One region of the Exiguobacterium sp. s64 genome, then DNA from elsewhere that is predicted to be linked to it. Evidence: riboswitches for the same ligand, from Rfam matches in the RefSeq annotation. Region 1 holds a riboswitch; the other holds the start of a gene.
What was found. Region 1 has a riboswitch for FMN ahead of KNP64_RS11030 (ECF transporter S component). Riboswitches for the same ligand answer to the same signal wherever they lie in the genome.
Positions count from the first base shown of each region.

Region 1 (4,415 bases):
GTCATGGTCGGTGGTCTCGCCTCGGTTGCCGGTTCAGTTCTTGCTGGATACGCTGCTCTTGGTGTACCGCTCGAGTACTTGCTCGCAGCGAGCTTCATGGCTGCTCCTGCTGGTCTCATGTTCGCGAAAATCATCGTCCCGGAAACAGACGTACCGGATGACGATATCGAAATCGCTGAAGATGAAGAGAACAAGGCAGCGAACTTCGTCGATGCAGCCGCTCGCGGTGCCTCTGACGGTCTCTTCCTTGCTTTGAACGTCGGTGCGATGCTTCTCGCCTTCGTTTCATTGATCGCGCTCGTTAACTTGATTCTCGGTGGAATCGGTGGCTTGTTCGGTTTCGACGGCCTCACGCTTCAATTGATTCTTGGTTATGTGTTCGCGCCGCTCGCATTCGTGATCGGTGTGCCATGGGCAGATGCTGTTCAATTCGGTAGCTTCCTCGGACAAAAACTCGTGTTGAACGAATTCGTCGCTTTCTCTGAATTCGCACCAATCATCGGTTCTGGTGACCTCTCGGCACGTACGGAAGCTATGATCGCGTTCGCACTCTGTGGATTCGCCAACATCTCATCACTCGCCATCCTTCTCGGTGGTCTTGGTGGAATGGCGCCGAACCGTCGGAACGACATCGCGCGCATGGGTGTCCTCGCGATTCTCGCAGGTACGCTTGCCAACTTGATGTCAGCGACACTCGCTGGTCTTCTTCTCTAATCAAACACGGTATACTCAGAGTGATCACTTCGGTGGTCACTCTTTTTCGTTGTGACGTTTATGAATGAACAGCAAAAACCGACCGTAAGGCGGTCGGTTTCACTAGTGTTTATCATCCCTGACGAGGTATATCCACTTCTTGGAGTCTCGGCCAAGTGGCTTGCCAATTCTTTTTATTGATCCGGGCTCGATAAATATGATGGTGTGAAGCGTCGTTCGCAAAGGCCGGGGTCGGTCGTAACTTTAGTTCGACTATGTCGTCGATACCGTAAGGGGCGGCCAACCTTAAACGTCCGTTCTTGTCGAGACTGACACCGATGGCCGTGACCGTCTCAGGGAAATGGGCCAAGGCGTCGACCGCAGATTGATACGGTGGCAATTGATTGACCAGATGCATGCGGGCCTGGTTTTTGACCGACCAAGGGACGTTCGGTAACAGGTCGTGCAGTTGTGCCTCATACTGTTTTTCAATCGCCTCGTCGATGTGAGATCGGTCAAAGTAGATGACATCGACGTCCTCGGTCGGCGTCGGTACTTCGTAGCCGTGCGCGTCATCCCATATTTTTGCCCGCACGTATCCGGCACAAATCCACCAATCGGGTAAATCGAGCGAAGCGACGATTGTCAACAGACGCATCAGTTCCACATCAGTCTCTAAAAAATGGGTCACATCTTCAGTCGTGTTCAATCCATCTCCTCCTATTCTCTCATTAGCATAGCGTACCTATACAAAAAGCACCTAGACTGACGTCCAGGTGCTTTACGTTTAAGCTTGAAGTTGCATGCGCTGGCGTTCGATCCACGGCTTCAATTTGAGGAAGAGTGGGACGAACAAGGCGCTGATCAACAAGGCCTTAATGAAGTTGAACGGCAAGATACCGTATAGGACGAGGTCCGTTTTGACTGCCGGTTGTGCCATCTCGGTCATGCCGAAGAAGAACGCGTAGGCTGGTAAGATGAGCAAATAGTTCAAGATTGCCAAGCTGAGTGCCATCGTGATCGTACCGGCCACGAGGCCTGAAGCGAGCGCTTTATTCGTTTTACGTTTATGGTAGAACCATGCGACCGGATACATGAAGGCGACGCCTGCAAAGAAGTTCGCGACTTCGCCGACCGGAACGCCGCCACCGTTGAAGACATAGTAGAGGACGTTTTTTAGAGCGACGACCACGACGCCTGCGAGTGGGGAGAACACGATCCCGGCGACGAGCGCGGGAATGTCACTGAAATCCACTTTTAGGAACGGTGGTAGGAAAGGCAGCGGGAAGTTAAAGAGCATGAGGACAAAAGAAATGGCCCCGAGCATCGATAGCGTCACCAGTGTTGTCAATCGTTTGTTGCGCGTTGTTTTCATCAAAATCTCTCCTTTTGTCGCTCCTTGATGAATGGCACCCGTCGCATAGAAAAACCCGATTGTATCAAACAATCGGGAGAGTTTACGCGCATACGAAATAGATGTTCTCATCGGTGTTTAGACCACGCCGAAGAAAACATCCGGATATCGGTCGGATGCCGCCATCTTCTCCCATCCAGACTTTACTGTCGGCTTTCGAATCTCACGAAATCAGCAAGCAACGCCTTGCTCGCTCACGGGCTGAGAAGAACTTGTCTTCAATACCGCCGGTCGGGAATTTCACCCTGCCCCGAAGATGGAACGATTTAATTTTTTTTGTTACAGTTTAGTTATACAAGATATTTCACAAAATCTCAAGTCAGTTGACTTGAAGTTAAGATAACGAAGGAGGAGTTCAGATGATTCATTTGACAGAATCAGCCGCATTACAAGTCATCGATATGATGAAACAGACCGAACGCCCCGACGACCAGTACTTGCGGATCAAAGTGCAAGGGGGCGGGTGTACCGGCCTGTCTTACGGGATGGGGTTTGATGAGGATAAGACAGACAAGGACGTTCAGTTTGACCACTATGGTGTCCGTGTCATCGTCGCGGAAGCCGATCACGGGGTCGTCGACGGTCTCGAGATTGACTATAAGCAGTCGATGCTCGGAGGCGGCTTCACGATTAAAAATCCGAACGCCATCGCCACGTGCGGTTGCGGCTCGAGTTTCCGGACGGCATCGAACGCCGGGACACCTGGGGATTGCTAAACGAAAGGCCAATCATGTCTCATGATTGGCCTTTTTTGTATTCAGTCTGTCTCTTCAATCAGAATTAATCGAATGAGTTTCGAAGCCGCGTCTAACTCGATTTGATGTTGCCAAGGACGAAACGCTGTGATTTTACACGTGTCGTTCGTGATGCGGAACGAACAGACGCTCTCTTCCTCTTGGTCAAGGACCGAGTAACGGCTGAAGTCCGATAAGCTTTGGTAAATGGCATATTGTGTCGGTAATTCACACGACCATCCTTTTTCTAATGTGATCTGATGCATGCGTCTCGCCTCTTTCTTCTCTATATATATAAGAATAACAAAAATATTCAAGGATGTGGAAGATTAGTCGAGAGGATGCAAGGGAAAATGAAAAGAGATGTCATTTCATGTAGGAGGGGCAGGGACGATGAGAAAAGTATTGATTTTCGGTGGCTCACGCTATTTTGGAAAGCGGTTAGCGCTTCGGTTGGCGGAGGCCGGTGACGATGTGACGATTGTGACGCGTGGACAACTGCAAGTACCCGAGGCGGAGGGCATCCGGTCGATCAGAGGGGACCGACAGTCGGTGGCGACGATGAAAGATTTGTCACGCGACCATTACGACCTCGTCTATGACAATATTTGCTTTAACCCGTACCAGGCAAAGATCGCCTCGGACGCTTTCATGGACCAAGTCGGTAAATATGTGCTCACGTCGACGATGTCGGTTTATGCGCCAGGCGCCGAGTTGAAAGAAAGTGATTTCAATCCGCTCCATCATGACTATCATCTCGAATCCGAACATGATTACGGGCAAGGGAAGCGAGAGGCTGAATCTTATTTCTTCCATCGCGCCTCGTTCCCGGTCGCGACGGTCCGCTTGCCAATCGTGCTCGGACCCGACGACTATACAGACCGTCTCAAGTTTTATATCGACGCCGTCCGACGGGAAGAGCCGATCGTACTGCATCACCCGGAAGCGAAGATGGGGTTCATCTCAAGCTTTGAGGCGGCCGCCTTTCTAGAATGGGTCGGTCGGGCGAACGTGACCGGACCGTTCAACGCGGCGAGTGAAGGGGTCATCTCGCTCGGGGCACTCATGGAACGGATCGGCCATCACTTAAATAAACCGGTCCAGATTATCAAAGATGGCGAGTCGTCGCCGTACGATACGGACGTCGACTATTATATGTCGATTGCCGAGGCGAAAAAGGCCGGGTTCGTCTTCACCCAACTCGACGACTGGCTCGACCGGGTCATTGTACAAACAATCCGCAAATGAAAAATGGCCCTCATCATCGCGATGAGGGCCACATCGTTATTTCCCGGCAAATACCGAAGTCGAATGTTGTGGGTGACGCGCTGTCGGGTCGACGAGCTGCTTCACTTGGTTGATGGCGATCGGGGCTTCACCGAAGCCTGTCGCAATCAATTTCACTTTTCCTTCATAAGTCGCGATGTCACCACAGGCGAAGATGCCGGCGACCGTCGTCTCCATGCGTGAGTCGACGCGGATCGTGTTCTTCTCGAACTCCATGCCCCAGTTTTTGATTGGGCCGAGCGATGAGACGAAACCGTAGTTACAGATGAGGTCGTCGATTTCGACGA
Region 1 is NZ_JACSLH010000007.1:47,120-51,534, reverse strand. It holds gene KNP64_RS11040 (NupC/NupG family nucleoside CNT transporter) at 1-714, shown strand, start outside; gene KNP64_RS11035 (nucleotidyltransferase family protein) at 827-1,351, opposite strand; gene KNP64_RS11030 (ECF transporter S component) at 1,481-2,068, opposite strand; FMN riboswitch at 2,228-2,369, opposite strand; gene KNP64_RS11025 (HesB/IscA family protein) at 2,467-2,823, shown strand; gene KNP64_RS11020 (hypothetical protein) at 2,865-3,107, opposite strand; gene KNP64_RS11015 (NAD-dependent epimerase/dehydratase family protein) at 3,235-4,089, shown strand; gene KNP64_RS11010 (NAD(P)/FAD-dependent oxidoreductase) at 4,126-4,415, opposite strand, start outside.

Region 2 (4,415 bases), on a different contig from region 1:
TTGGAATAGGTCACACTCGCTTCAAGTCCGGCCTCGGCACACGCATCGTGCCATGAGCCGAACGTCTTGACGATATGGTAATGGCTCGGTGCTTTCGGATGAAGCTTGCGCCATTCCTGATATTTTTTGAGCGTGATAATCGATCCCATGTCACGCGAGTAGAGGGCAAGCGTCTCGATGATATCTTCGCGCGTGTACTTCGGCATTTTATCCGGGAGGTCGACGGTCGCCTCTCCATGCCATTCGTAGCCGGCGATGGCGAGCGCCTCGGCCCATGACCCGAACTGTCGGATAATCGACTCGGGAGATGGCCAGCTTTGTTCCATCGCGAAGCGACGATACACAGAGCGACGTGGACGTTCCTTCAACAAGTCGCCGAGTAGACGGATACAGTGAATCATCCTCTGTTGCTCGGTGGACAAGTGGTGGGATTTAGTGGATAGCGTTTGACTCAATGATGGTTCCTCCTTCCATGGACTCATATCTGAACCGACAAAGATTACGAAATTGCTTCTACAATCATACTATCGGCCAGTTTTTACAATTTATAAGTGCATTTTTCAAGTTTTTCATACCAAATTTGAAACGGGATAGGTCTAAGGTCTGGTATGAAATTAGAAAAAATGGTAACAGTTCTATTACAAATTTAATAGTAAATGGGTTCAATTGTAAACAAAAAGTTTTATGGTGACTGAAATGTCATATTCTGTACGAAAAAGTACCCAACTGGCCAATGGGGTCATCACCGTTGCACCAGTTGAGTACTCTTCTATAATAAATTTAATTTTCAGACTAATCAATGAAAGTTTTGAAAATAACGAATTTTTTTGAAAGGGTGGTCAGTGGAATAGGTGGTCTGCTAAAATAATGGAATTGATGTAAAAACGAAAAGAGGATATTATGATATGACAATATGGTTGTTCTACTTACTGCTCGGTTTGATTCAAGGCTTCACGGAGCCGATCCCAATCTCGTCAAGCGGTCACTTGGTCATCTTCCAAGAGCTGTTTGATATCCAATTACCGGGACTCTCGTTCGAGATTTTCGTGAACTTTGCCTCGCTACTCGCTGTCTTGACGATTTATCGCAAAGACGTCGTCCGTCTCATCGCGAGTCTATGGACGTTCTTATTTAAGAAAGATCGCAGCGACGAGACGATGATTGACGTCAAGTTCATCGGACTCTTGCTCGTCGCGACCGTACCGGCCGGTTTGCTCGGCGTCTTGTTCGGCGATTGGATCGGCGAGACGCTCGGCGGTGTCGCCACGGTCGGCTATACGCTCATCTTGACCGGCCTCGCGCTCTGGTTCATCCGCAACATGCGTGGGAACAAAGGTGACGGCGGCATCACGCTCCGCGACGCGATTTTAATCGGTCTTGCCCAGGCGGTCGCCCTCATCCCAGGAATCAGCCGCTCCGGCGCCACGATTGTCATGGCGATGCTGCTCGGCATCAAACAAGAGTCGGCGCTCCGTTTCTCGTTCTTCTTATTCATCCCGGTCAGTCTCGGGACGATGATTTTAGATGGACCGGCGCTGTTCACGAATCCGGAAACGCGCGAACTGTTCGGACCGCTCATCTTGGCGTTCATCGCCTCGTATGCGCTCACGGCCATCTCGCTCAAATGGTTCCAACACATCATGGCAAAAGGCGAACTCAAATATTTCTCGTTCTATTGCTGGATCGTCGGTCTCCTCGTCGTCCTATTCTTGGCATGATTCTGAAGGCGCTGCTCAAACGAGCGGCGCCTTTTTGCGCATTTCGTTTTGCCATCGATTTATTTTTGCGCTAAAGTGGAATCGTACAAACAAATATTCCTTCGGGGTCGGGTGAAAGTCCCAACCGGCGGTGATAGGCGCGAGCCTTAAGTCCGTGACCCGGGCGCACGTGTGCGAACGGTGGATCTAGTGCGATTCTAGAGCCGACAGTATAGTCTGGATGGGAGAAGGAAACAGAACAGGTCCGCGCGACCTGTAGTTCGTCGTACGTTTTTCTGTAAAGAAAACGCTTATTTGGCTTGCCCAAATGACGACCTACACCTCCCACCGAGACCTTGAGGATCATTCCTTGAGGTCTTTTTGTTTGTGCGAAACAAGGAGGGAGATTATGAATCAGTACATGCAACAAGCCATCCAATTGGCCAAGTTCGCCTCATCGACCGGCATCAACCCGCGCGTCGGCGCCGTCGTCGTCAAGGACGGCCGGGTCGTCGGGTTCGGTGCCCACTTGAAGGCAGGAGAAGCGCACGCCGAGGTGCACGCCATCCGCATGGCCGGCGCTGCCGCGTACGGTGCGACGATTTACGTCACGCTCGAACCGTGCTCGCATCACGGCAAGACGCCACCGTGCGCCGATCTGCTCGTCGAGTCCGGCATCAAGCGTGCCGTCGTCGCGATGGAAGACCCGAACCCGCTCGTGTCAGGGCGCGGCATCGCCCGGTTGAAAGCGGCCGGGATTGAAGTCGAGGTCGGACTGCTCGAGCGTGAGGCACGAGCGCTCAATGTGGCGTTCTTGCGTTCGCTCGAGACGAGACGGCCTTACGTCGTCTTGAAGACCGCGACGAGTCTTGACGGCAAAGTCGCCCTCGATACTGGTGACAGCAAGTGGGTGACGGGGACGGCAGCGAGACGGGACGTCCATGAACTGCGGTCGACGGTCGATGCCGTCTTGACCGGTGTCGGCACCGTCCTCGCCGACGATCCGGCACTCACCGTCCGGCTCGACCGTGAGACGACACAACCGCTCCGAATCGTGCTCGACCGTGAGTTGAGTACGCCGCTCTCGAGTCAGCTCGTCCGAACGGCGACCGACGTACCGGTGCTTCTGTACACGACTTCGGACGACCAAACAAAACGTGACGCGCTGACAGCGAATGGCGTCGAAATCGCCGACTACACGTCGCTCGAAGCTGTCCTGCAAGACGTCTACGCACGCGGCATCGGCCGCCTGCTCGTCGAAGCGGGACCGACACTCGTCACTTCACTCTTGGACGGACAGTTCGTCGACGAGTGGGTCATGTACCAGTCGCCACGCGTATTCGGCGGCAAGGGCGGTTTCTACCGCTCGCATCATGATGGGCCGCTCGATGCGGTCGAACGGTATGAGGTTCAATCGGTCGAGACGGTCGGCACCGATATCAAACTGATCATGCGAAAGGAGGAGTCCGATGTTCACGGGAATCGTTGAAGAGATTGGCAGTGTCAAGGCAGTAAAGCGGAACGGTCCGTCTCTCCGGCTCACGCTCGCCGGACAGGTCGTCCTCGAGGATGTGAAGCTCGGTGACAGCATCTCCGTCAACGGCATCTGTCTCACCGTGACGACGTTCGACCGCGACAGTTTCTCGGTCGACGTCATGCCGGAGACGCTCAAGGCGTCGAGTCTCGACGGGGTCCGCCCCGGTACGAGCGTCAACTTGGAGCGGGCCATGCCCGCGAACGGACGCTTCGGCGGCCATTTCGTCTCGGGTCACGTCGACGGGGTCGGACGCATCGTCAAAAAACGGTCGCTGGCGAACGCCGTCTATGTCGACATCAGCTGTGAGCCGTCGCTCCTCCGCTATATCGTCCCGAAAGGTTCGATTTCGGTCGACGGGACGAGCTTGACGGTGTTTGATGTCACCGAACGCGGATTCACGTTGTCGCTTATCCCGCATACTTACAGTGAGACGGTGCTCGGGATGAAACAGGCAGGAGACGCGGTCAATTTGGAATTTGACATGTTAGCTAAATATATGGAAAAACTCGTAAGTCAAAAACCGATGACGCTCGAATCGCTGGCGTCGCAAGGGTATGGAAAGGCGGGATGGTAATGTTCCACACGATTGAAGAAGCAGTCGAAGACTTGAAGATGGGACGACCGATTATCGTCGTCGACGATGAGGACCGTGAGAACGAAGGGGACTTCGTCATGCTCGCGGATAAAATGACCGCAGAGACGATGAACTTCCTCATCACGGAAGGGAAAGGACTCGTCTGCGCCTCCCTCGCCGAAGAAGTGGCCGTCCGGCTCGACTTGCAGCCGATGGTCGCAAACAGCACCGATCCACACGGGACGGCGTTCACGGTCAGCGTCGATCACATCGATTCGACGACGGGCATCTCGGCGAGCGAACGGGCGCATACAGTGCGCGAACTCGCGAACATCAACGCCCGTCCGGCTGATTTTCAACGTCCGGGACATATCTTCCCGCTCATCGCGAAAAAAGGTGGCGTCTCGGTACGACGTGGACATACGGAAGCGTCGGTCGATTTGGCGCGACTCGCCGGAAGTGAACCGGTCGCCGTCATCTGTGAGATTATCCGCCCGGACGGCGAGATGGCCCGGGTGCCGGACCTCGCACGCGTCGCGGAAGAGCATGATTTAAAATTCATCACGATTGAGGCGCTCGTCCGCTATATGGAGACAGACCTCGCCAG
Region 2 is NZ_JACSLH010000004.1:88,947-93,361, forward strand. It holds gene KNP64_RS07945 (homing endonuclease associated repeat-containing protein) at 1-455, opposite strand, end outside; gene KNP64_RS07950 (undecaprenyl-diphosphate phosphatase) at 906-1,718, shown strand; FMN riboswitch at 1,812-1,954, shown strand; gene ribD (bifunctional diaminohydroxyphosphoribosylaminopyrimidine deaminase/5-amino-6-(5-phosphoribosylamino)uracil reductase RibD) at 2,107-3,186, shown strand; gene ribE (riboflavin synthase) at 3,167-3,808, shown strand; gene ribB (3,4-dihydroxy-2-butanone-4-phosphate synthase) at 3,808-4,415, shown strand, end outside.
Region 2: it holds a riboswitch for FMN, as region 1 does, so the genes downstream of both, ribD (bifunctional diaminohydroxyphosphoribosylaminopyrimidine deaminase/5-amino-6-(5-phosphoribosylamino)uracil reductase RibD) here and KNP64_RS11030 (ECF transporter S component) in region 1, are expected to answer to the same signal.